2 regions of the Listeria farberi genome follow, and region 1 is predicted to be linked to the other one. Evidence: a T-box and tRNA genes for the amino acid it is inferred to sense, from the RefSeq annotation. Region 1 holds a T-box; the other holds one or more tRNA genes.
The links. The T-box of region 1 lies ahead of serS (serine--tRNA ligase). A T-box ahead of a tRNA ligase gene usually reads a tRNA of that ligase, here a tRNA-Ser.
Positions count from the first base shown of each region.

Region 2: it encodes a tRNA-Ser, which carries the amino acid that the T-box ahead of serS (serine--tRNA ligase) is inferred to sense. The anticodon was not compared.

Region 1 covers NZ_JAARZL010000006.1:3,427-15,494, reverse strand. The annotation lists gene lde (multidrug efflux MFS transporter Lde) at 1-278, opposite strand, end outside; gene HCB38_RS13145 (SH3 domain-containing protein) at 395-742, opposite strand; gene fsa (fructose-6-phosphate aldolase) at 761-1,405, opposite strand; gene HCB38_RS13135 (Crp/Fnr family transcriptional regulator) at 1,548-2,237, opposite strand; gene HCB38_RS13130 (ABC transporter ATP-binding protein) at 2,567-4,294, shown strand; gene HCB38_RS13125 (TfoX/Sxy family protein) at 4,349-4,600, opposite strand; gene serS (serine--tRNA ligase) at 4,620-5,903, opposite strand; T-box leader at 5,964-6,186, opposite strand; gene HCB38_RS13115 (pyridoxamine 5'-phosphate oxidase family protein) at 6,239-6,658, opposite strand; gene HCB38_RS13110 (anthranilate synthase component II) at 6,789-7,361, shown strand; gene pabB (aminodeoxychorismate synthase component I) at 7,358-9,064, shown strand; gene HCB38_RS13100 (ABC transporter ATP-binding protein) at 9,225-10,946, shown strand; gene HCB38_RS13095 (ABC transporter ATP-binding protein) at 10,946-12,068, shown strand, end outside.
Region 2 covers NZ_JAARZL010000001.1:430,380-442,447, reverse strand. The annotation lists gene HCB38_RS02165 (hypothetical protein) at 1-225, opposite strand, end outside; gene HCB38_RS02160 (hypothetical protein) at 247-858, opposite strand; tRNA gene HCB38_RS02155 (tRNA-Ser) at 1,659-1,748, shown strand; gene HCB38_RS15065 (hypothetical protein) at 1,812-2,138, opposite strand; gene HCB38_RS15060 (hypothetical protein) at 2,128-2,502, opposite strand; gene HCB38_RS15055 (DUF4236 domain-containing protein) at 2,673-2,843, opposite strand; gene HCB38_RS15175 (zinc ribbon-containing protein) at 3,090-3,230, shown strand; gene HCB38_RS02140 (class I SAM-dependent methyltransferase) at 3,294-3,887, opposite strand; gene HCB38_RS02135 (Rrf2 family transcriptional regulator) at 3,901-4,317, opposite strand; gene HCB38_RS02130 (HAD family hydrolase) at 4,428-5,132, opposite strand; gene HCB38_RS02125 (hypothetical protein) at 5,316-5,591, opposite strand; gene HCB38_RS02120 (Cna B-type domain-containing protein) at 5,683-10,374, opposite strand; gene HCB38_RS02115 (DUF6044 family protein) at 10,863-12,068, shown strand, end outside.

The DNA.
Region 1 (12,068 bases):
ATCAAAATCATTGCTATTGCCATTCCAAGCGCAGCACGCAGAAGCATAATGCGCCGCCCTTTTTGATCTGCTAATTTGCCCCAAACCGGCGACATAATTGCTGATACTAAGAATGTTGAACTTAGTGCCACACCAGACCATAAACTTACTTGGTCAGGATTATGTACACCGAGTTCTTCAATATATAATGGTAAAAATGGCATGATTAAATTTAATCCAGTCCCGGTAAGAAAACACCCTACCCAAACAACATACAAATTTTTCTTCCAATTTTCCATAAATCCACCTAGATTCTTCTATTCTTATCCTTAATTATTCCACAAAAAAAGCGAAAGTAAAACTAAACCCTTCGCTTTTTTGCTATATTTACTTAAAATGTTCCACGTGAAACATTTTACGATTCAAGATTTCCTCGTGGTACCCAGCCAGCTTCATTATCTTCTGTTACGCACCAAACCCAACCGTTAAGCTCACGGTTACTTTCTAATTTATACCCAGGCTTTACATTTAATTCGCGTGCAGAATAATCTTCTGTCACGGTTCCACTTTTCCCATCACTACCTAACTGAATGATTTGCTTAGGAATCCAGCCTTCTTTACCTGATGACTTCACTTTACAAAAGATCCAACCAGGGTATTCTGTATCCTCCTCAAACACCCAAATAGACTCATTTTTATTAACAAAAAGTGGGTTTGGATACTTGCTAATATGTTCTTTTTTTACGATAAATGTTTGATTCATAGTTAGAAACCTTCCTCGTTATTTTTTAGCTGCTTCCCAGTCCGCAAGAAATTTCTCAATTCCGCTATCAGTCAACGGATGTCTTAACATTTGTTCAAATACTTTATAAGGCACTGTAGCAATATCTGCTCCTGCCTTAGCACATTCAATTACATGAATCGGATGGCGTACACTTGCTGAAATAATTTCTGTCGGGATACCATGTGTTTCAAAAATCTCTGCTATATCACGAATAAGCACCAAACCATCATCACCAATATCATCTAAACGTCCTAAAAATGGGGATACATATGTCGCTCCTGCTCGCGCTGCCAGTAACGCTTGTGTAGCAGAGAAAACTAGCGTGACATTAGATTTAATTCCTTCTTCCGTCAAAACTTTTACTGCGGCTAAACCTTCACCAGTCATAGGTATTTTAACCACCATATTTGGATGTATTTTGGCAATAACTCGACCTTCCTCAATCATCTCTTCCGCTTTCAAACTCACTACCTCACCGCTAATTGGTCCGTCAACAATGGATGTAATTTCTTGAATAACCTCATTAAAATCGCGGCCCTCTTTGGCAACAAGTGATGGGTTTGTCGTTACTCCAGCAATAAACCCCATTCTGTTAGCCTTTTTAATCTCTTCTACGTTTGCTGTATCGATAAAAAATCTCATTTATACATCCTCCTTTTCTATCAAGCGCTTTCAATTACAGAGCCATTATAACGCAAAAGATAAAAGAATGCTTTTGAAGTGCTTTTCCTACAAAAAAAAGAATGCAATCGAAGCATTCTAAAAAGTTTCACGTGAAACAAACTTATAAACGAGTTTTATCCATCACTAGTAGAGGTTTAGGTCTATTTCTAATTATATCCTCTTTAATTAAATGCATGACTGTGTGAGCCACGTATTCGCGCGATGTATTGGTGTATCTTGCAAGTACTTCTTGCGTAATTTCTCTTGGTAGCAATATCCCGTTATCAGAAAACGTCCCTAAAGTTTGAGCGCATTTGAGAATGGCTTTGCGGATTCGTTCTTCCTTTTTTAAGAAGCTTAGTTTTGCAAATGTGTGGGCTTCGCGTAATTCTTCTGCCATCACTTTAATCATAAAAAAGTTATTCTCATCTTCTTTGTCAAAAATAGAGAACAAGAAATTGCTATCTACTTCCATAACTTCTCCGTGACCTAAGCTCTGCATCGAAACGTGCGGGCTCCATTCATCATAAAAAAGATGATATAGTCCAAAACTATCTCCTTTTTGTAAGAAACGAACAATGCATTCTTTACAGCTTTCTTCTTCCATTTCTGCATCTTTCTCTACAATCATCCCGTATATGCCACTTAGAACAAAATATACTTTTGTTCCAGCCGGACTTAAACTTTCTAGAACCTCACCCTTCTTGGTGCCGATAACCGAGCAGTAGTCTTTGTAATTTGGATGTTCAAAGCACAACTCCATTAATTTGCTAACCGTTAGATTGGATTCAAGCTCTTTTAAGAATAGCATATTCTCTCCTTTGCTATATTATATTGAAAAAACTCAACGTAATTATATCATAAAGGTTATATCTCAAATCCTATTCCTAGCTAGTCATAAAATACCAAAAAGGAAATTAAAGATAAATATATTACAACTTTTCTTTAAATACTTAATTTATATATCTTTTTAACTGAGAATTTTGACGTAAATTCGAATTTTTTGTTACTTTTACTAAATATTCAAATTCAGATATTAATCTAATAATTACCACTTTAGACTGGTTTATTATCTAGTAAATTGATTATACTTAAAAAGTAAGCATTATATGGTTGGGGAAATTAGGAAGGGTGAAATAAATGAATCAAAAAAAATATAGTTGGCGGAATTTTTTCCAGTTACTTATTAGTGCAAAACCCGCCAATTGGATAATATTCTGCGCTTTAATAGCCAGTGTAATAACTACAATTGCTGGGCTTGTAGTCCCACTTTTTACAAAAAACTTAATTGATGGTTTTGCGGTAACCTCATTAGATGTAAAAATGGTCGCTTTAATTGTTCTTGCATTCATTTTGCAAGCTATCACAAACGGTTTCTCGATTTTCTTACTTAATTATATGGGTCAGAAAGTTGTAGCTACGATTCGCGAACGTTTATGGAGAAAAATTGTTCACTTGCCCGTTTCTTATTTTGATAATACAAAAACGGGTGAAATGGTCAGCCGCATGGTAAACGATACAGTCGTAGTCAAGGAGCTAATTGCCGATCATTTACCACAATTTGTAACAGGGATTATTTCTGTGGTTGGTGCGGTTATTATCTTATTCTTTATGGACTGGAAAATGACACTAATTATCTTAGTAGCTGTTCCAATTACAGCGCTAGTCGTTGCGCCGCTTGGTCAGAAAATGTTTAAAATCTCTAAAGGTCTTCAAAATGAAACAGCTGACTTCACTGGCTCCATTAGTCAAACCCTTTCTGAAGCACGGCTCGTAAAGGCATCTAATGCGGAAACACGTGAAACAGAAGCTGGTCATAAGGGAATCAATCGTCTATTCGGATTCGGTATTCGTGAGGCGAAAGTTGTCGCTGTACTTGGACCTTTAATTTTCTTTGTTGTAATGGGAGTTATTGTTGGTATCATTGGTTACGGCGGGATTCGCGTTTCAGCCGGGACTATGACTACTGGTACATTAATCGCGTTCTTGCTATATCTATTCCAAATTATCGTTCCAGTAACCTCTTTTGCGACTTTTTTCGCGCAACTTCAAAAAGCAAAAGGTGCGACCGAACGCATTGCGGATATTTTAAATGAAACTGAAGAAGATTTCGATGCTGGTAAAAAAGTGGACGTGAGCGGAAAAACGATTCGCGTCACAGATATTTCCTTCTCTTACAATGAAGGTGAACCGATTTTAAAAGATGTTTCTTTTGATACAAAACCAGGGGAAGTTATCGCATTCGCTGGTCCAAGTGGTGGCGGTAAATCTACCTTGTTTGCGATTTTAGAGCGTTTCTATCAACCAAAAGCGGGAGAAATTTTAGTGGGTGATATTCCTCTTTCTGAGATTTCCATTAACTCATGGCGTACGCAAATTGGTTACGTCTCCCAAGAAAGTGCGATGCTCTCTGGCACAATTCGCGATAATCTTTGTTATGGTTTGGACCGAGAAATTACCGAAGACGAGCTTTGGAATGTAGCAAAACTTGCTTATGCAGATGGCTTTATTTCTGAACTACCTGACAAAATGGCAACCGAAGTCGGCGAACGTGGTGTGAAGCTCTCAGGGGGGCAAAGACAGCGGATTGCCATTGCACGAGCTTTCTTACGCAACCCGAATATTCTCATGTTAGACGAAGCGACAGCAAGCTTAGATAGTCAATCCGAACAAATAGTTCAACAAGCTTTAGCCAACTTGATGGAAGGTCGTACTACTTTTGTTATCGCTCATCGTCTATCCACAATTGTTAATGCCGACCAAATTCTCTTTATTGAACACGGAGAAATTACTGGCCGAGGCACACATAGTGAATTAGTCGCTTCTCATCCCCTTTATGCTTCTTTTGCAGAACAACAATTAAAATAACTATTTCCCGGGAAATAACAAAAACGACGATGCATGTTCGCATCGTCGTTTTTGTTATAAGGATTGATGAAACTTTTTGAGTTCGGTTTTCTTTGCTTCGTTTAAATCATGCCACCTGATACCTTGTACCGCTCCTTCAAGCGCACATAATTCACTTAAACAAACGCTTGAATCATTTTCCCAAATACGTAAAAAGGCTTCTTTGCTTCCAACATCTTTTAGCTCAGCTGGGGTTTTTATCCCGGCTTTTATTAAGTCCTGCTCCAGTACTTTGCCAATGTTTGGTAATTCGCTAAGTGTCGCCATTACAGTTCCTTCTTCCTTTTTATTTTGGTAATTCGATTTTTTCCATACCGCCCATGTAACCTTGTAGTACTTTCGGAATGCGTACAGATCCGTCTGCCTCTTGGTAGTTTTCCAAAATAGCAGCGACCGTACGACCTAGTGCTAATCCGGAACCATTTAATGTGTGCACATATTCTGGCTTGCTTCCTGGCTCACGGCGGAAACGAATGTTGGCACGTCTTGCTTGGAAACTTTCAAAATTACTGCAAGAAGAAATCTCACGGTAAGAATCATAACTTGGAATCCAAACTTCTAAATCATATTTTTTAGCAGCAGTGAAGCCCAAATCAGCAGTACACATGCTTAGTACACGATAGGGTAATTCTAGTCGGCGCAATACTTCTTCTGCGTTACCAGTTAATTTTTCTAGTGCCACGTAAGAGTCTTCTGGTTTAACAAATTGAACCAATTCCACTTTGTTAAATTGATGCTGGCGAATTAAGCCACGCGTATCACGACCAGCAGACCCCGCTTCAGAACGGAAGCATGCGCTAAATGCTGTATATTTTCTTGGTAAATCTTCTGCTTTTAAAATATCTTCGCGGTGGTAGTTTGTTACTGGTACTTCTGCTGTTGGAATCAGGAAATAATCTTCTGCTTCAATTAAGAATGCGTCTTCTTCAAATTTTGGCAATTGACCAGTTCCTGTCATGCTCGCACGGTTCACCATGTACGGTGGAAGCATTTCTTCATAGCCATGTTCATTCGAATGCAAGTCCATCATAAAGTTAATTAGCGCTCGTTCAAGTCTTGCACCTAATTTTTTATAAAAAACGAAGCGGCTTCCAGTTACTTTTGCAGCATTCTCGAAATCCAAAATATCTAGGTCAGTTCCTAAGTCCCAATGAGCTTTTGGTTCAAAATCAAATTCGCGTACTTCGCCCCATTTGCGGATTTCTACGTTATCATCTTCTGATTCACCGACCGGAGTAGACTCATGTGGAATATTTGGAATCGACATTAAAATCATATCTAACTTCTCGTCAATTTCTCTTAACTCGATGTCTAAAGTTTTAATACGATCACCAACAACACGCATTTCTTCAATTTTAGCATCAGCATCTTGTTTTTCGCGTTTTAGTTTAGCGATTTCTTGAGACACTTCATTACGCTGGCTTTTTAGCGCTTCTGTTTCAACAATCAGTGTACGACGACGTTTATCTAACTCGCCAAATTTCTCGAATTCACCCAGGTCTTCTCCTCGATTTTGTAATTTCTGCTTTACTTCTTCAAAATTATTACGTAACAACTTAACATCTAACATGCTAACTCCTCCTTTATTTTTTTCCATATAAAAAACTCCCGTACTTTCCCGAATTAACAGGAAAGGGACGAGAGTTAACCGCGTTGCCACCCTTATTGGGATCTAAAAAAATCCCCAGCTTCATTTAGGTTTAACGGACCCAGCCGGAATGATTTACTCGCAATACTATGCTTTCCATCACTCACTCCAAGATGGATTCATAAGGAAACTTCACCAGTTCACACCAACCACTGGCTCTCTTTAGAAATTCTACCTCATTACTACTTCTTGTCTTCGCTTTTCGTATTAATTTAAAGTTATTCTATCGCATATCTGCTTAAATTACAAGCAAATCTTTAACCGATTAAATCAAGTGTGTCTGGACCGTCATCATCTGAATTCAGTATTCTAATTTGTTCCGGAACAATTTTTATAACGACAAAGGATGGTGAATCTTCGCCTTGAAACCAGTCTTTAGAGATGTTTTCCCAAATACGTTCTTTGATAGCTTCATCTTCTTCCAGTGAAGCTAAACCATTAATTTCTAAAAACGCAGATCCAGGGCTATCATAGCCAATTAAAACGCATACGTGCGGATTTCTACGGACTTCCTCTGTTTTCGGTAGTTCTTTTCCAGATGGTGTGTAAAGTGTTAAGCCATCATGCAGAAACGTCATATACCTAGCGTGCGGAAAATCGCCTTGTACAGAGGTTAATACCCCCACTTGATGTTGTTCTAAAATGGCGAGAATTTTATCTTCTAGTTCATTTTCCATCTAAAACACCTTCCTTTGGTTATTTAGTGTACATTTCCACTTGTTTTCAGGCTTCAAACATTTCAGGCTTGTTATCTCCGTAGCTATTTGCTATAAAAGAGTATAACCGTTTTAACTAGGGGGATTTGAAGTGATTTTATTAATCGATCATAATGACTCATTTACATATAATTTATACCAATATTTTTTAGAGCTTAAGGAAGATGTGCGGGTAGTTTCTGCTAGAGATTTTTCGCTTCAAACATTCGACCAATTAGCACCTGAAATGGTTATTCTTTCACCCGGGCCTGGTTCTCCAAATGATTTTCCAGCAAGTTTAGCTCTACTAGACAAAATTCACGTTCCCATTCTCGGAATTTGCCTTGGCCATCAAATGATTGGTCATTTTTTCGGGGCAAAAGTTGTACAGGCGGATGTTCCTGTTCACGGAAAAACTAGCATTATCTCGCATCATGGTAAAGGATTATTTGCCGGACTTGATTCGAGATTCTCAGTTGCCCGCTATCATTCTTTAGTCATTGACCCAAATACGGTGCCAGCTGATTTGAAAGTGACCGCTGTAACGGATGATGGGGTTTTGATGGGGTTAGAGCATCTGACAAAAACGATTTACAGTGTCCAATTTCACCCTGAAGCAATTCTATCTGAAAACGGACACGCGATTTTAGAAAACTTTGTACGACTGGGGAGAGCTGCCAAATGAGTTTATTACGTTTTGATTTTGAAGGTTTGGTAAAGATTTTTGAAAATCCAATTCGCGAACTGGTGGCGCGCGATTTATCGGAAGTACTTCCTATTATGAAAGCTGCCGAAGAAGCCCAAAAATCCGGAAAATACGTTGCTGGTTTTGTTAGTTATGAGGCCGCTCCTGCTTTTCGTAGTAATTTAAAAACCAAACAACCTTCCAAGAACATGCCGCTTATCTGGTTTGGTGTATACGACAATTTCACGACTGCACCTACCGAAAACTCAGACATAGCACCACTTTCTTTTAAAATGGATACAGATTATCCGAATTATGCAGAAAAAATAGCAAAGATTAAAGCGGAAATTGCTGCTGGAAACACGTACCAAATCAACTACACTGTTCGGCTCCAAAGTGATGTACCGAGTGATTTTTCTGCCCAAGCTTCTTTTGAATCATTGCAGCAAGTTGGAAAGGCAAATTATACAGCGTTACTTGATACGGATGAATTTCAGATTATCTCAGCTTCACCCGAGCTATTTTTTAAATGGAAGGAAAATATCTTAACGACACGTCCAATGAAAGGCACCATTCGTCGCGGAAGTACGGAACAAGCTGACTTAGAAGCACATGATTGGTTAAAAAATGATCCTAAAAATCGTGCCGAAAATGTGATGATTGTTGATTTACTACGAAATGACCTTGGGATGATTGCAGTGCCCGGTAGCGTAAAAGTGCCTAAATTAATGACTTTAGAACCTTACCCAACAGTGTGGCAAATGACGTCTACCGTTACTGCAGAAACACCTCCTGATACTAGCTTAGCCGCAGTTTTCGAGGCGCTTTTCCCTTGTGGTTCAATAACTGGCGCCCCAAAAGCGCGGACAATGGGAATTATTTCAGAGCTAGAAGATTCCCCACGAGGCGTATACTGCGGCGCGATTGGATTCCTAGAACCTAATGGGAATGCGATTTTCAATGTGCCAATCCGAACTATTTCTATTAGTGATAATAAAGCAACTTATGGTGTTGGCGGCGGTATTGTTTGGGATTCTGATGCCGAAAGTGAATTTTCCGAAATTCATGCAAAATCAGCCATTTTAGAAAAAGCAACTAAGTTTTCTTTAATTGAATGTTTACGTCTTGAAAACGGAACACTTTCCCGGATAGACTTTCATCTAAAACGGCTTCAAACAAGCGCAGAATTTTTCGGTTTTCCTTTTGACGGTGGAAAAATTGGGGAATTATGGCAAGAAACAGCGCGAAACAATCCAGCTGGAACATATAAATTAAGATTTTTACTTCATCCAAATGGCACGCACCTTTTAGAATTAACCGAAATAAGTACGCAAAATCAGCAAATAACCGCGCAACTGGCAAAAAGTCCAGTCTCAACTGATGATTTATTCCTTTATCATAAAACCACTAATCGATCTGTTTATGAAGACATGAAAAGCACTGAAACCGGGGAAACATTGCTTTGGAATGAGCGAGGCGAGCTGACAGAATTTACTACCGGGAATATAGTTCTAGGCACAAAAGGCTATTTTTTCACACCACCAGTGAGTTCTGGTCTTCTCCCAGGTACCATGAGAGCAGATTTATTAGCAAAAAACAAAATTTCCGAAAAAACACTAACAAAAAAAGACCTTTTTGAGGCTGACATTGTGTGGTTAATAAATAGTGTAAGGGGATTTGTAGAAGTAGGTATCAAACAATGAGCAATCGTTTTTTCACAATTAAAAAACGATTTCCCACGGTATATTTGCCATATTTTCGCCATATTTAGAATTCGCGAAAAAATCACTTGCAAATTTTCACAATCTATATTAGAATATGTGTTCGCACGTCTTTATTTCCGTTTTCCAAGGGAGGAAAATCATGAAAGTATTGTTTCACCATCTTAAAAATTACAAGCTACAAGCAACATTATCTACTTTGTTTGTAGTAGTCATGGTTATCTCACAACTATGGCAACCAAAATTACTTCAGCAAGTCCTAGACGCCATTATGAAAGACAATATGGATGAAATTTCTTCCATAGGCGCACTTCTAATCGGTATTGCCGCAGTTGGCCTTATCGCTGGGATTCTAAACACGATTCTTTCTGCCAAAGTCGCTCAAGGCGTCGGCGCAGATATTCGTGAATCTAGTTTCCGTAAAATCCAAACATTTTCATTTAGTAACATTGAAAAACTTTCGACAGGTAATCTAGTTGTTCGACAAACAAACGACATTACCCAAGTACAAAATTTAGTGATGCTTTCCTTACAATCGCTAACAAGAATTCCGATTATGTTTATTGGGGCATTTATTTTAGCGATGTTTACTCTACCTGAATTATGGTGGGTAATTATTGTACTTGTCGTACTCGTTGTGCTAATTGTTGTCTTCACATTCGGCTCTATGGGTAAGCATTTCGCGATTATTCAAACGTTAATTGACCGCGTAAATTCTATCGCAAAAGAAAACCTTGCCGGAATGCGTGTTGTTAAATCTTTTGTTCAAGAAGATAACGAAATCGGACGTTTCACAACTGTCAGTGACAAACTAACTCGTCACACTATCATTGTAGGAACTCTTTTTTCTGTCATGATTCCTGCATTTATGCTCGTTTCTAACTTAGCAATTGTTGTTTCTATTTTCTTTGTAGGTGACATGGCTGCTGAAAACCCAGAAGTTATCGGGGCTATCGCATCATTTATGAATTACTTGATGCAAATCATGATGGCAATTATTATCGGCGGTATGCTGATGATGATGGCCTCTCGTGCGCTTATTTCCTTGAAACGTATTACTGAAGTTCTCGAAACAGAACCAGATATTACTTACAATGAAAATGCGCCAGAACAAGATTTAGAAGGTACTGTTGAGTTCCGTAACGTTAGTTTCAAATATGATGGTGACGATACACCTGCTCTTAAAGATATTTCTTTTAAAGCGAATGTTGGTGAAATGGTTGGTATTGTCGGCGCCACAGGTTCTGGTAAATCCACTCTTGCCCAGCTAATCCCACGTCTTTACGACCCAACTGAAGGTGAAGTTATTATTGGTGGTACAAACCTAAAAGACATCAATAAGAAAACACTTCGTAGCACCGTTTCCTTCGTGCTCCAACGCGCAATCCTTTTCTCAGGAACAATCGCAGACAATTTACGTCATGGTAAAAAAGACGCGACAACTGATGAAATGGAGCATGCAAGTAAAATAGCACAAGCGAAAGAATTTATTGATAAACAAGCAAAACTTTATGAAGCTCCTGTTTCTGAGCGCGGCAATAACTTCTCTGGTGGACAAAAACAACGTCTATCCATTACACGTGGAGTTATCGGTTCGCCAAAAGTACTAATTCTTGATGACAGCACAAGTGCCCTTGATGCAAAATCCGAGAAATTAGTCAAAGAAGCACTTAATAAAGAGCTAGACGATACAACTACTTTCATCATTGCACAAAAAATCTCTTCTGTTATTCAAGCAGATAAAATTCTCGTGCTCGATCAAGGTAAACTCGTTGGCGTTGGTTCCCACAAAGAACTTCTTAAAGAAAATGAAACTTACCGTGAAATTTACGACACTCAAAAAGGCAAGGAGGTAACCGCATAATGAAAGAGTTTAAACAAATTAGCCGCTTTTTCTGGCACTATCTGCGGGGTTATAAACCTCAACTTTTTGTCATTTTAATTGCTGTAATTTTTGCGACATACCTTCAAGTAAAAGCACCACAGTATATTGGTAATGCTGTTCAAGAGCTTGGTGATTATGTTGTTCGTTTAATGCGAACAGGTGTTGATGACAAGAGTGACTTCATCCATATCATTTGGATGCTGATTCTCTGCTACGTACTGCTCGCTGCTGCCACTTTTATCCAAAGTATCATTATGACAGGGGTAGCTGGTAAATCGACGAACAGAATGCGTATAGGGCTTTTCCGCAAGATGGAAAAACTATCGATTCGTTTCTTTGATAGTCGCAATGACGGCGAAATGCTTAGTCGTTTTACTAGTGACTTGGATAACATTTCTAACACACTTAACCAAGCTTTGATTCAAGTACTATCAAACATTGCGTTAATGATTGGTGTTATTATCATGATGTTCCAACAAAATGTGGAACTAGCACTCGTTACCTTAATATCTGCACCATTTGCAGTAATTATTGCCACAGTGATTATTCGAAAAGCTCGTAAATATGTTGATGTTCAACAAGATGAACTGGGTGTATTAAACGGCTACATTGACGAAAAAATCTCTGGTCAAAAAATCATTATCACAAACGGTTTAGAAGAAGAAACTATTGAAGGCTTTGTTAAGCAAAATAATGTTGTTAAAAACGCAACTTACAAAGGTCAAGTCTACTCCGGTTTACTTTTCCCAATGATGCAAGGTATTTCACTATTAAATACAGCTATCGTTATCTTCTTCGGTGGATGGTTAGCTCTAAATGGCGACCTTGAACGCACAGCCGCTCTTGGTTTAATCGTTATGTTCGTTCAATATTCACAACAATTTTATATGCCACTTACACAAATTTCGTCCCAGTACAGCTTGCTACAACTAGCAATCACTGGTGCGCGCCGTGTTAGTGAAGTATTTGCAGAGGAAGAAGAAGTTGAACGCGAGAACTTACAAACAATTGATGGTATTAATAAAGGTGTTAAACTAGATCATGTTGATTTCGCTTATGACCCTGAAAAACCAGTTCTAAAAGACGTTTCCATTGATGTAA
Region 2 (12,068 bases), on a different contig from region 1:
AAAATCTTTGTCTGGTGTTTCATATCTTTTTATTTTTTGCTTTATCTCACCAATTTTTTCCAAAGCATCTTCTTTCTTCGCTTGTTCATTCGTCATAACATACACAAGTCCTTCAACCTGTATCATTCCAACGATGTTATTTCTATCGACCAACCACTTTATCCCAAATACTGAAGCGCAAATAACTATTATCAATAATATTAAAATTAACCACTTTTTTTTCATTCAATTAGCTCTCTTTTCGATTTATTTATTACGGCTTTGGACATACGTACTCGAAGCAGTACTTGTATATTTTGTTGTTGACCCTGTATATATTCCAGCACCATTATATTTTTTTACTGTATATTTTGCAACATCTACATTTCCGTATATGGCAGGTCTTGTCCACTTTTTAGGATTCGCTTTAACAATTTGTCCGTTTGAACCTGATTTTGAAACAGACATACTAAACTTGCCATAACCAATGCTCGCGGAGACAGACATTTTAGCCTTACTAAAATAATATGCGGAAACGTTATATTGGTAGTTTTTCCAGCCAGGGTGCCATGCAATAAATCCTTTTGATACTTTTCTTGTTGTTGATACTTTTGTCCATTTTTCATAGCCTAGACTTGCACTTTTTAATAGCTGTTTTTCTTGGTTAAATGACTCATTTGAACTGGTTTGATCTCTAACAATGAATTCGTCTGGTAATTGATCGCTATTATCTTGTATACCACTTTCAACTTCTTTTTGAGTAATAACTGGAGTTGTATCAATATTTCTTACTGCTGCAGATACATGTGTAATCGGACTTATTACCAAAAGCCCAACTATTATTAATCCCATCAAATGCTTAGAAAAAAACTTTTTCATAATATCATTTCTCTCCCTTTTATGTTTAATCTAGTTTTCAAAATGAGTGTATCATAAAAAAACGATGTATAACCAAAAATGTAATGAAATGTCCGATTCTTGTCATGAACGACTAAAAACCAGACTTGTTTAGAATTATTATTACACAATATGTGTAATATTGTTTTTTTTGCTAAAATACAATACTCATTTCGGGTTGTTATGCATGATTTATGCACTATCTTTATATGATGTCACAAAAATTACACATGTATTCATTTAACTCAAATATAAATAGGCTAATTTTATGCATTTAATTTAATTATTTATCACTTCCTCTGTTATCCGAATGAATAAAAGTGTATAATTATTCGCTAATGCTTAAAATTATTGACTCTTAGCAAATGCTCAAGTAATAATTGCAGAAATGTTTATTGTATCAGTAATTTCATTCAACTACTCACAATTTTATATGGTCGCTCCCTTGAGTCTCATGTTCGGAAAATTCTTTGCATTAAAAACCCCTAACTCGCGGGTAAAGTATTATGTCTTTCTAGTTCTTTGAAGTAACTAAACTCTGACAGTTAAAAGTTTTTTCATATTTCAGGAAAACCATCATTTCCAGTTTAATAACTTTTTGATATTGCAGATATATAAACAACACCTAACATTTATACCCAAGTCACACAAGAAAAGAAAGATTCCACAGCTTCTCTTTTTTTCGATTTTATGCTAAAATAAAATCTGTTGAAATTAATTTGATAGTCAAAATGATAGTCAAAAAAATTCACACTTATTTCGAAACGTTGATATATCAACATGGAGAAATACCCAAGTCCGGCTGAAGGGGACAGACTCGAAATCTGTTAGGCGGTGTATGCCGCGCCGGGGTTCGAATCCCCGTTTCTCCGTAGAAATAAAAAGGTTCATTGCCGTTTTAAGCAATGGACCTTTTTATTTTTATGAAAGTAAAATCACTCTTTTTTCAATACTTTATTTACAAAATGTTCCATTTTTTCAATTGTATCAGAGTTAGAGCACATTAATTCAACGTGCAACGAGCTTCCTGATTCAATTAGAACCGAGCCGTATTGACAAACTGGTACTTGATGATTGTTTTTAAATCTTCTATCCGGAGTTCCATTTTTATTCACTTTTAACCAAGTATAATAAAGAATATTTGCATCTTTTGGTACTGGATCAGTTTCAACAAAATTTGTTGTACCTAAGTCCATATTAATATCTGAATAGTTTAAAGCCCCAACTTTACGTCCCGAAATTATTAGTAACTTATCCGGCAAAAAATAGTTTTTGCTTTCGTAGCTGTAATCCAAATGGTTTAACATTTGCTTTCAAGAAATATGGCATTCTATTAATTGCTTTGGAAGATATACGGTCAATACCACGAGAAGCTCCCCCACTAAATCTTTCGTTTAGACTACTCGCTGAGATAGTTTGCCAAAACCTGCTATTCTCATTTAAACTCATCCAAATTTTACACAAATTATCATAAGAATCTTTACTTTCTTCATCAAAATTATAGTCTAATCTAATAGGTAATTTCACATAAACGTATTTCTTTAATACAATACCTGCAATTCCTGTAATCAAGAAAATAGGTGTTACAGCTAGAAGAATGGTGAAAATCAAAATTGTACTGAGCAAATTAATGTTTTGAACCCTTCGGATACTATTCAGTAAATCTTTATATTCCGCCGGTTGATACGCATTAACATTAACCTTTTCTGTACTTTCAAAGTCAATATCTACTTCATAAGTATTTGGATTTATTCTTCTATCAGAATTTTCATTTTCTCGATTTCTTTTTGTCTCATCTACATATGAAATTCCTGTTCCTGGTATTGAAAAAGTTGTTCTTGTATTCCCGTTAGCTTTTTAGTGACTCTAGCTCCCTTAACCCCCCAGCTATAACCGATTCCACTTTTACTTACATTAACTCGGAAACCGCCACCTAAATTAATACTTTTTCTTAACCTAATTCCCATAGTTTTTCTCCTTTTCAAACATATTAAATACAACATCCATCGGTGTGTTATTTTCTGTTTACCTATCATTTTAATAAAGAAATTTTTTCTTTGTGAAATATGTATCAAGAAATATTATATCATGAAATTTGCTGTTTTTTCCCTATTTATAAAAATTTCAAATTTGAAACAAAAAATGTTCTTATTTGCACAAAATAAAGTTTTATTAAAAAAATAATTTATATTAATACCAAGAGGGTGATATAAATGGCAATGCATTCAACTGGCGAAAAACCTGGTACTGGAACTTACACTTGCACTATGTGCGCTCAAAAAGTTGTTCTTAATGATAGAACTGATAAACTCCCACCATGCCCTAAATGCCAGAATACTAATTATAGTAAATAAGCAAAAAAGAGTAGACTTAGCACCTACTCTTTTTTAATACAAAATGCAATTTGAGTGGATTTGCTATTGCTTCTTCTCCGCAATACTCACATACATTCCCTCATCAAGCTCCCAGTTCTGCACTACTTCAAATCCAACCTCTGCAAGCTCTTCCTTCAATTTTTCAGCTGAAATTTGAATTTCCATTGGGGGACCTTTCAAATCCGTTCCTTGTGTATCAAATTCTATGGTAGCAAAGTAGCCACCTGGTTTCACGACTCTACTTACTTCACGCAAAACATCCAGAAGTGAACCCGCTTCATGTAACACGAGCGATGCCAGCACAACATCCACCGAACTAGCTTCAAGCGGAATATCATCCATGCTCGCTTCTAATGTTTTTACATTGGTTAATTCAGCTTTTTTCGCTTTCGCCTCAATTAATTCTAGCATTTTCGTATCTAAATCTAATGCAAAAACGGTATTTTCAACCAATTTCGCGGCTGGAATCGTTAAAAATCCTGTTCCCGCTCCTAAATCTAAAATACTCGCTGTTTTTTCCATTGGGACTTTTTGTAAAAGTTCCTCTGGTGACAGCACTTCGCTTCGCTCTGGTCGATCCAAATAAGCTACTTTCCTCTTAAAACCAGCTTCCCCGTGGTGATGGTGGTGATTCATTTTTAGCACTCCTTTAATGTTGATGTTTTTCAATTTCTACGACAATACTACCTACTGTCTGTTTGCTTAAATAGTCTTCCATTTGTTGCTCCGCTTTATTCATCACTTCGCCGATTAAGCAGTGCGGCTGACTTTCGCTATGGTTTTTAGGATCACAGTGAAATAAAGCGCCTTTCCCTTCAATAGCATGAATTACATCTAAAAAACTAATACTACTTGCTGGTTCGGCTAATTTATAACCGCCATTGACACCTGTTACTGACTCAATGAAACCAGCTTTTACTAGCATTGTTAACACTTTAGAAAGATACGTCGGCGAAACATTTTGCTTTGTCGCAAGTTCTTTCACGCCTACCGATTTTTCTGGAGACAAATTCGCTAAATAAACCATCGTATGTAGCGCATAATTGGTGGCTTTTGAAAATTTCATACTTTCACCTTCTTAATTAAAGACTTAATAACTCTATAATATCCTTATTAAACAAATTTGTCAATTTACAACAAAAAACCTTCCCCTAAAAAAGGAAAAGATTTTAGCATTTAAAATAAATCTTGCAATAAAGCAGCTAGTTCTTGTTCATTTTTAATACAATAATCTGGTTGGTAAGCGGCATTTTTAGGTTGTATGTGTTGTCGTCTGTTCAGCCAAATTGATTTCCAGCCGGCACTTTTTGAACCGATCACATCATTTTCAAAAGAATCACCAATATAATAGGTTTCCGCGCTATTAATACCGATTTGTTCCTCTACTAGCTTAAATATTTTCTTATCTGGTTTTTCGATACCTACTCCGCCAGAAATAAAAGTATGTTCAGCTGGAATATAGTCGTTTATTTGTAAATCATTTATTTTGTGTTGTTGATGGTCTTTGGGTCCGTTTGTAATAATTCCCATCGTTATATTTTCCTTTTTAGCCCATGTGAGGATTTCTTTAATTCCCGGGGAAAGTTCGATTTTACGTTGGTTTTGTTCATAAGCGCGTTGAAATGCTTCTGCTTCTTTTTTCGTAATTTGGTAATCAAAATCGTTCAATGCTTGTGTAATTCGATAAACGTGCATTTCTGCTTTTGGCATTTCACCTCGAACAACCTTGTGATACACTTCATCACTATAAAATCGACTTTTAATATATAAATTTTCAATTTTCAGGCGGTCAGTTTTCCCAAAAATGGTTTTAAAGGCCGCTTCAAATGGTTTTAATTGGTCATAGACAGTATCATCAATATCAAAAATTAAATTAATCATCATTTCCTCCTGCAAAATTCGCTTCTTTTACTCTACCATTAAATTAAAAAAGTAGAAAGAGCCTAAGCATGATACCAAGGCTCTCTCATTTATTTTGCTATTTTATTTAAATCTAATTGTGGTGGATATGTTTGGTGATATATTTTGACCGTCAAAGCTATTCATAGCTTTTCCTAATTTCTATCACCCTGCTGTTGGCGCCACATAAGCTTTCCAGCCGCCAATCATTTCATCTTTTTCTGATTTACTTAGTAGTTGCATACCGATTACTTGGTTGATATTCACTGCCAAGCCTCGACTAAAGCGATTCACTCTTGAAGCTGATATGCAATTAATATATACATCGACCAAACGAATCAATTCTCCTTTAGTTTCTACAATCCCAACAATGTATCCAATAGCTGTCACAAGTAAAACTGGCTCTCCAACTTCAATTGCTTGTAGTAGTTCTTCTTTCATTATGAAGCCCCCCATTTCATTTCTTTTTATATACCCGATTTTAATTCGTTCAAAAAAGCCGACCCAAAATTACTTGGGTCGACTCCGCTCTTTATTTGACACTTTTTCTTTTAAGGTATAGACCTAGGAATAATAAGGCTACTCCACTAACAAATAACAACATACCATTTGCATCACCGGTTCCAGGTAATTTTTTCGTTTTACTTGGTTTAATAATTTTATTGGTAGAATCTGTATTTTTTGGTGTTATTGTTGTAGTTTTTGTGTTCGTTAAGTCCATGCCTTTTACTTTTGCGCTGTATCCAGCTACTTGTTTTTCGGACACAGTGTAGTTGTATTTCTTGCCAGTTGCGTCTTTTTCCGGAAGATTAGTAAAGCTGTATTTCCATTTCATTTCTTTGGTTACTTTGATTGGCGTTCCATAAGCTTTACCATCTTGTAAAAGTTGGACTTCGATGGAATTTGGGCGTGTTTTTGCATTGTCACCTACCCACGTTTTTGTACCGCTTGCTGTAGTTACATTTTTATCATCTGTTACTTTAGTATTGGTTAAGTTCATTCCATCTGTCGTTGTTTTATAACCTGGAACTGCTATTTCAGCAACAGAGTAACGATAATCTTTATTCGTAGCATCCGCTTTCGGCAAATCTTTAAAACTGTATTTCCAATCGTTTTCTTTTGTTACTTTGACCAAATCACCATATGCTTGACCGTTTTGTAAAAGTTGTACTTCAATATAGTTTGGACGGTCTTTAACTGTGTCATTTTCCCATGTTTTCTCACCAGAAACAGATGTCTTAGGTGTATCTATCTTCGTATTTATAATGTTCATGCCATCAACTTTTGTTTCATAGCCAGAAACGGCTTTCTCTACAACTGTGTAAGTGTAAGCTACGCCATCATTGGTTGTTTCAGGCAAGTTTTTAAATTCGTATTTCCAGTTATTAGCTTTTGTAACTGTAACTGGGAAACCGTAATCTTGACCATTTTGTTGTAATTGAATTTCGATTGATGCAGGACGGTCGTTCTCTGTATCGTTTTTCCATGTTTTTTGACCGTCAAGATTAATCATTTTTATATCTGGTTTAATTAATGTGTTGTTGATATCGAGACCAGTAACAGTACTTGTATAGTTAGTGACGGTGTTTTCTAGTACTGTATACGTGTATTTATCTCCATTTGCATTTGTTTCTGGAACATTTTTGAATTCGTATTTCCAGTCGTCTGCTTTTGTGACCGTCACGGAACTCCCATATGCTACACCATCTTGTAAAAGCTGCACTTCAATAGAATCTGGACGGTCGGATTCTTTATCACCAGTCCATGTTTTTTCCCCATTCACATCAATCATTTTTACGTCTGCACGATTATCAATTACAGCGGTAGTTGAACCATTTACATCATTGTTTATTTTATAATTAGGTTCATTAATAGTTGAAATACTCAAATTACCTGCTTCATCACTCTTTACTGTAAGTGGGAATTCTTTGTTTTCATTTGATTCATAACCAGTTGGTGTTTTTGTTTCAACAAGCGCTATTTGCCATTCTTGATTGGCGGCAGAAGTCTTATAACCATCTGGGATAAATGAAGCCGCACCAGTAGTGTCAGTTATAGTAATCTCATTGCCATTAATATCTTTTACTGGCTTCGTTAAATCTGCCTTCCCATTTTCATCGGTATAGTAAGTTTTGAATTCATAGCCTGTCAGTGCCACTTTGCTAATATCGTCTTGTTTCAATATATTTAATTTAAGTGGTACTACCGTGTTTACTTCTGAACCAGCTGCCCGGTTAACTAGTTTTGTTCCAAATTTCACGTCTTTATAATTTACTTTAAATAAAACATTATAAAGTTGCATTTGAGGAATATCAATCGGATTGGTGATAGTTAATTCATCGCCATTTACAGAAGCATCTAAAGCATAGTCACTTATATCTAAGGCTTTTGGAGATTCGAGCTCTCCATTTTGTAAGAAACCGGTATTAGCTGTTGCTTCAAATCCGTTAATTGACACATTTGAAATAGATTTGAAGTTGGAAGCCGGAATTTTATCGTTAATATTAATAGCTGCTTTATCAAATTCATAAGCACTTCTCACACGGACTTTATAATCTACAGATAGATTACCATTAGCATCCGGTGTAGCAATGCTGTACTGACTTCCCCCTAAATAATTATTCGTTTTATCATCTAAAACATATTTTTTAGCATAAGCAGTCCCGCCGCCAGCAGCCCAACTCATTTCACTATTTTCATAAGAAACAATTTCTTTTTCATTATAAGTGTAAGTTGCTTTATTTTGCATGATACTACTGTAATCAATTTCATTAGGATCAATAATGACAATCATGTACACTTTATACGCAGCTTTTGTTTCATTATAAAACGGATCCGTCGATGGCTGTCCAAAATTAAGTGTTAATGTACGAGCATCATTTGTTACTGAACCAGTCACACCCATTTTTTCCGCATTATTTCCGAAATATCTAACGCCGATATCATTTAAAGTACTATTCGCAATACAGACTTGCTTACTAGAGTATAATCCGTCTTCATAAACAATGACATCATCTCCATCTGCATTGGTATATTTCGGGGTCCCCTCATACTTATTCATTGTAAAGCCATATATATGTTTATTACTTGAATTTAAACTATTAATATCATATTCCAACATTTTTAACCCTTTTGGTAAGGTATCAGTAATAGTGGAATTTAGTGTATCTTTTATGCCATCTGGATTAATGTCCATCTCATAAACCATATATGTTTTTGGAGAAGTAATCACTCCATCATCAGCTAGCGGAACATAATCCTTTAACTCTTTTCCAACAATATCCACACCTAACAAATTACGTGCAGTTTCTTGTGCTTTTGCGGCAGATAAGCGTTTTTTCTCAAGTATTTTACCGTTCGTTGGAATCACTACTGGTGGTTCAATAAAACTTACATAATCATAATCAAAATCATCTTCATCCTGCAAAACAGTGGTTGATTTGGCGTTTTGATTAATTACATGTGCTTTTTCTTTTTCAAAGTTATCAATTGGTTTTACTGTTCCGTCAACGTTACTTAATAAATCATTACCCGGATTCATATCTGGCGTAGAATCTACATCTGTAATGCTTCCATCTAGCGTAGTATCCCCATTAAAATTAGAGAATGAGCCAATTTCTCCAGCTATATAAAAATCAGTTGACTCATATGAACCATCATCTGGCATACCTTGTGCTTTTGCATAGAGTAAAGCAGATTTATTTCCGCCCGATTCTATCCCGCTTGGTAATGTGTAAGAATAGACTTTGATATCGCTCCATACTCCATTTCCTTTATCTTTGGAAACTGTTTTTTCATATTTCCATTTTTGATTGGCTGTTTTAAATGTATCAGTTTCGTTATTTAGTTCGAAACCTGCTGGAATATAGGCATAGATTACATTATTTTTCGTATAATTGCCTTGGTTAACTGCTGTATAATTAATACTAACTGTTGCTCCTTCTGAAATAGAAACAGGTGTAACATCTGAAGCAACTTTACCTACAAATTTATTATTTTTATCGTAAGTTTCAGTAATTTTGGTTTTTAAAGCCATATCATAAATATCTTCTCCACTAGGAGTTACGGACCCTGTGGAACCTTCTCCGCCAGCTGAAGGAACTTTTGCAATATTAGTTAAGTCTTTGGTTACGTCTACTACTTTAGCCGCAAGTCCTCTATTCTCTCCTCCATTAGGTGCAAATTCTTTTGCTGGATCATATGGAAAATCATATCTTTTTGCTCCTGGTGCTAGGTTCGTTTGATCATCAGATAATTTCCAGCCTCTTTGTAATTGACTTCCGCTTGCCTTTATTAACGCCTGCCATTCCGTAGAATCTTCTTCAAGAATAGCGTAACCTGAAGGAAGTTCATCCGTCATTTTGCTAACTACTGCTGTTTTTCCAGAATAGTTATTTGTATAAATATTGAAATACACCAAATCCCCATTTTGCGGAACATAATTCTCAGGATTATCCGCTATTTTTATATAATTTCCAGTATTTGAATCCATTCGCCAAGCAGATTCCAATTTCTTAACTGTACGCATCACTCCATCTTTGTCATCTGGAGTTATCGGCGTTACTGGTATTTCAATTTCACTAATCTTAATATCACTATTATCTTCAATAATAATTGGTGTATAAACATCTTTTTGAGAGATTGTTGAGCTTAATGTAAAGAACATATCAAATTTTGCATTCGTTAATGGCTCATTTGCATACTTCTCTAAAACTTCGGGGTTTTTATTAAATTGAAGTGTATAACCTACATATTCAATTCCATCAATTATCTTGCTTCCAGTAGGATTCTTGATGGAATCTTCTGTGAATATATACTGCTTCGGCGTCATTCCGTCAATCACTGGATTAACAAAGGTTGCTTTATCTCCTTGGAAAAAGGACTTTTGCATCCAAAATGTATACGTATCATTTAACACCGACTCCGAATAAGATGGGATCGCTATACTTACTGCCAACTTGATAGTATCTCCTGGTTGGTATTCTGCTTTTGTATTCCCGTTAACATCAGTTACTTTATTTGAAAACGTCCAATTTGTCCCGCTTTTTAATAGCTGATTATTTTGGACTGTAGTATCTATCTTCTCTTTATTTTCTTTTGTACTTACAGTTTCTTGATTATTTCCGTTAGCATCTGCAAAGATATTTGCCCACGGTACTAATTGGAAAACTAATGCTATCGCAACGATTGCAACAAACAGTTTTTGCCAATTATATTTCAACATAGTAATCCTCCCCCACTGGAACATAACAAATTGACTTCACCAAAACTTTAAAGTAATATTTGTTATTCTCCTTTTGTAGTATTGCTTATTTGTAAATTATTGTTTCCAAAATTTATGCTAAGCTACAATACTTATCCAGTATGATACTATTTAAAAACACTTAAGAGAACTAGATTACAAAGCAGGATTTCCTCCAAAGCAAATTAAATTGTGTCTATTTTGACATAAATGAATTTGCTGTTGGTATGAAGCCATTTGTAAAGATAAAAACAGAAATTTATTTCACGAGGTAAACTTAAATTAGTACTAAAAAAGACTAGTAAATAAGTTCACCCAAATTCGTTCCTCTTCCATACTTAGCTTATAAAATCTTGGGTTTTGCTGACTTAACAATACAATTCATAATGAACAAATGTAGTTTCTTTTGGTATAATTGAAAATAGTTTTCTTGGGTACATATATAGTAGAGATAAAGAAGGAGGAGAACTATGTGGAAAAAGCATAAGTGGCTAATTATTGCAGTATTATTATTGGTAATTTATGTCGCTCCATTGTTTATTCTTGGCGGGAATAGTCACGTGCGGATACATGATAATTTAGATTCTAATGTAACATGGTACAAAATGGTCTTGGATAGCGGGGACTATACGGCCAAAGTTGGGACAGCAAATATTGATCAAATAATGGATGATAGTGTTCCACGAGATTCATTTGATTCAGAATTTGTTGGAATTGATTGGCTTTATGTGATTTTCAGTACACCTATTGCGTTTGCGGTGAGCCAGTTGATTACTCGTGTATTTGCATTTTTAGGATTGTTTTTATGGGCAAGGGATTATCTTATAAAAGATAAAAAATATCTCGTGCCACTTTATTTTGTTTCTTTAGCTTTTGCACTCACGCCTTTTTGGCCATCAGGTATGCTTAGTACGCTAGGGATGCCACTAGCTTTATGGGCATTTTTAAACATTAGAAATAACAAGCGGCGGATATGGAATATAATTATACTGACACTGCTACCATTTTATTCCAGTCTAATTTTAGGATTTTGTTTCTTTTTAGTAATGGTTAGTTGTATTTGGTTATATGATGTCATTAAGGAAAAGAAGGTTAATATTCGCTTTTTGCTCAGTATGATTTATATGGTTTTGTTGTATGCACTTGTAAATTATCGTTTTATTTACGCAATGTTTTTGAACCCGATACCAGATTCAAGAAGCGAATTTAGTTTACCAGGGTTATCATTTTTAAGTTCAATTCGACTTAGTTTTAAAAATTTCATTCTAGGGCATACGCATGATCAGGCATTGGCTGGATATGTTATTTTGCCCATATTATTACTTGTGCTTGTGTTAATCATTATTAATCGAGAATGGGTTAAAGAAAAGCTTTTTTTATGGTTATTAGGGTTAAATGTATTTTTATCATTTTGGTACGGTTTTTGGTGGTATCGTGGCTGGAACTGGATCAAAGAAAATGTAGAAATCATGCGGACATTTAATTTTTCGCGATTCCATTTTTTACAACCATTTTTATTTTATGGTTTATTCGCAATCGCAATCGTTTATTTAATCAAAAAAGGAAATTGGTGGCGCAAATTAGCGTATGTAGCAATTGTGTTGCAACTTGTCGTCGTTTTCGCGAATAACTCTGAGATTTACTACCGGGTTGGAAATGGTTCCCCTACTATCAAT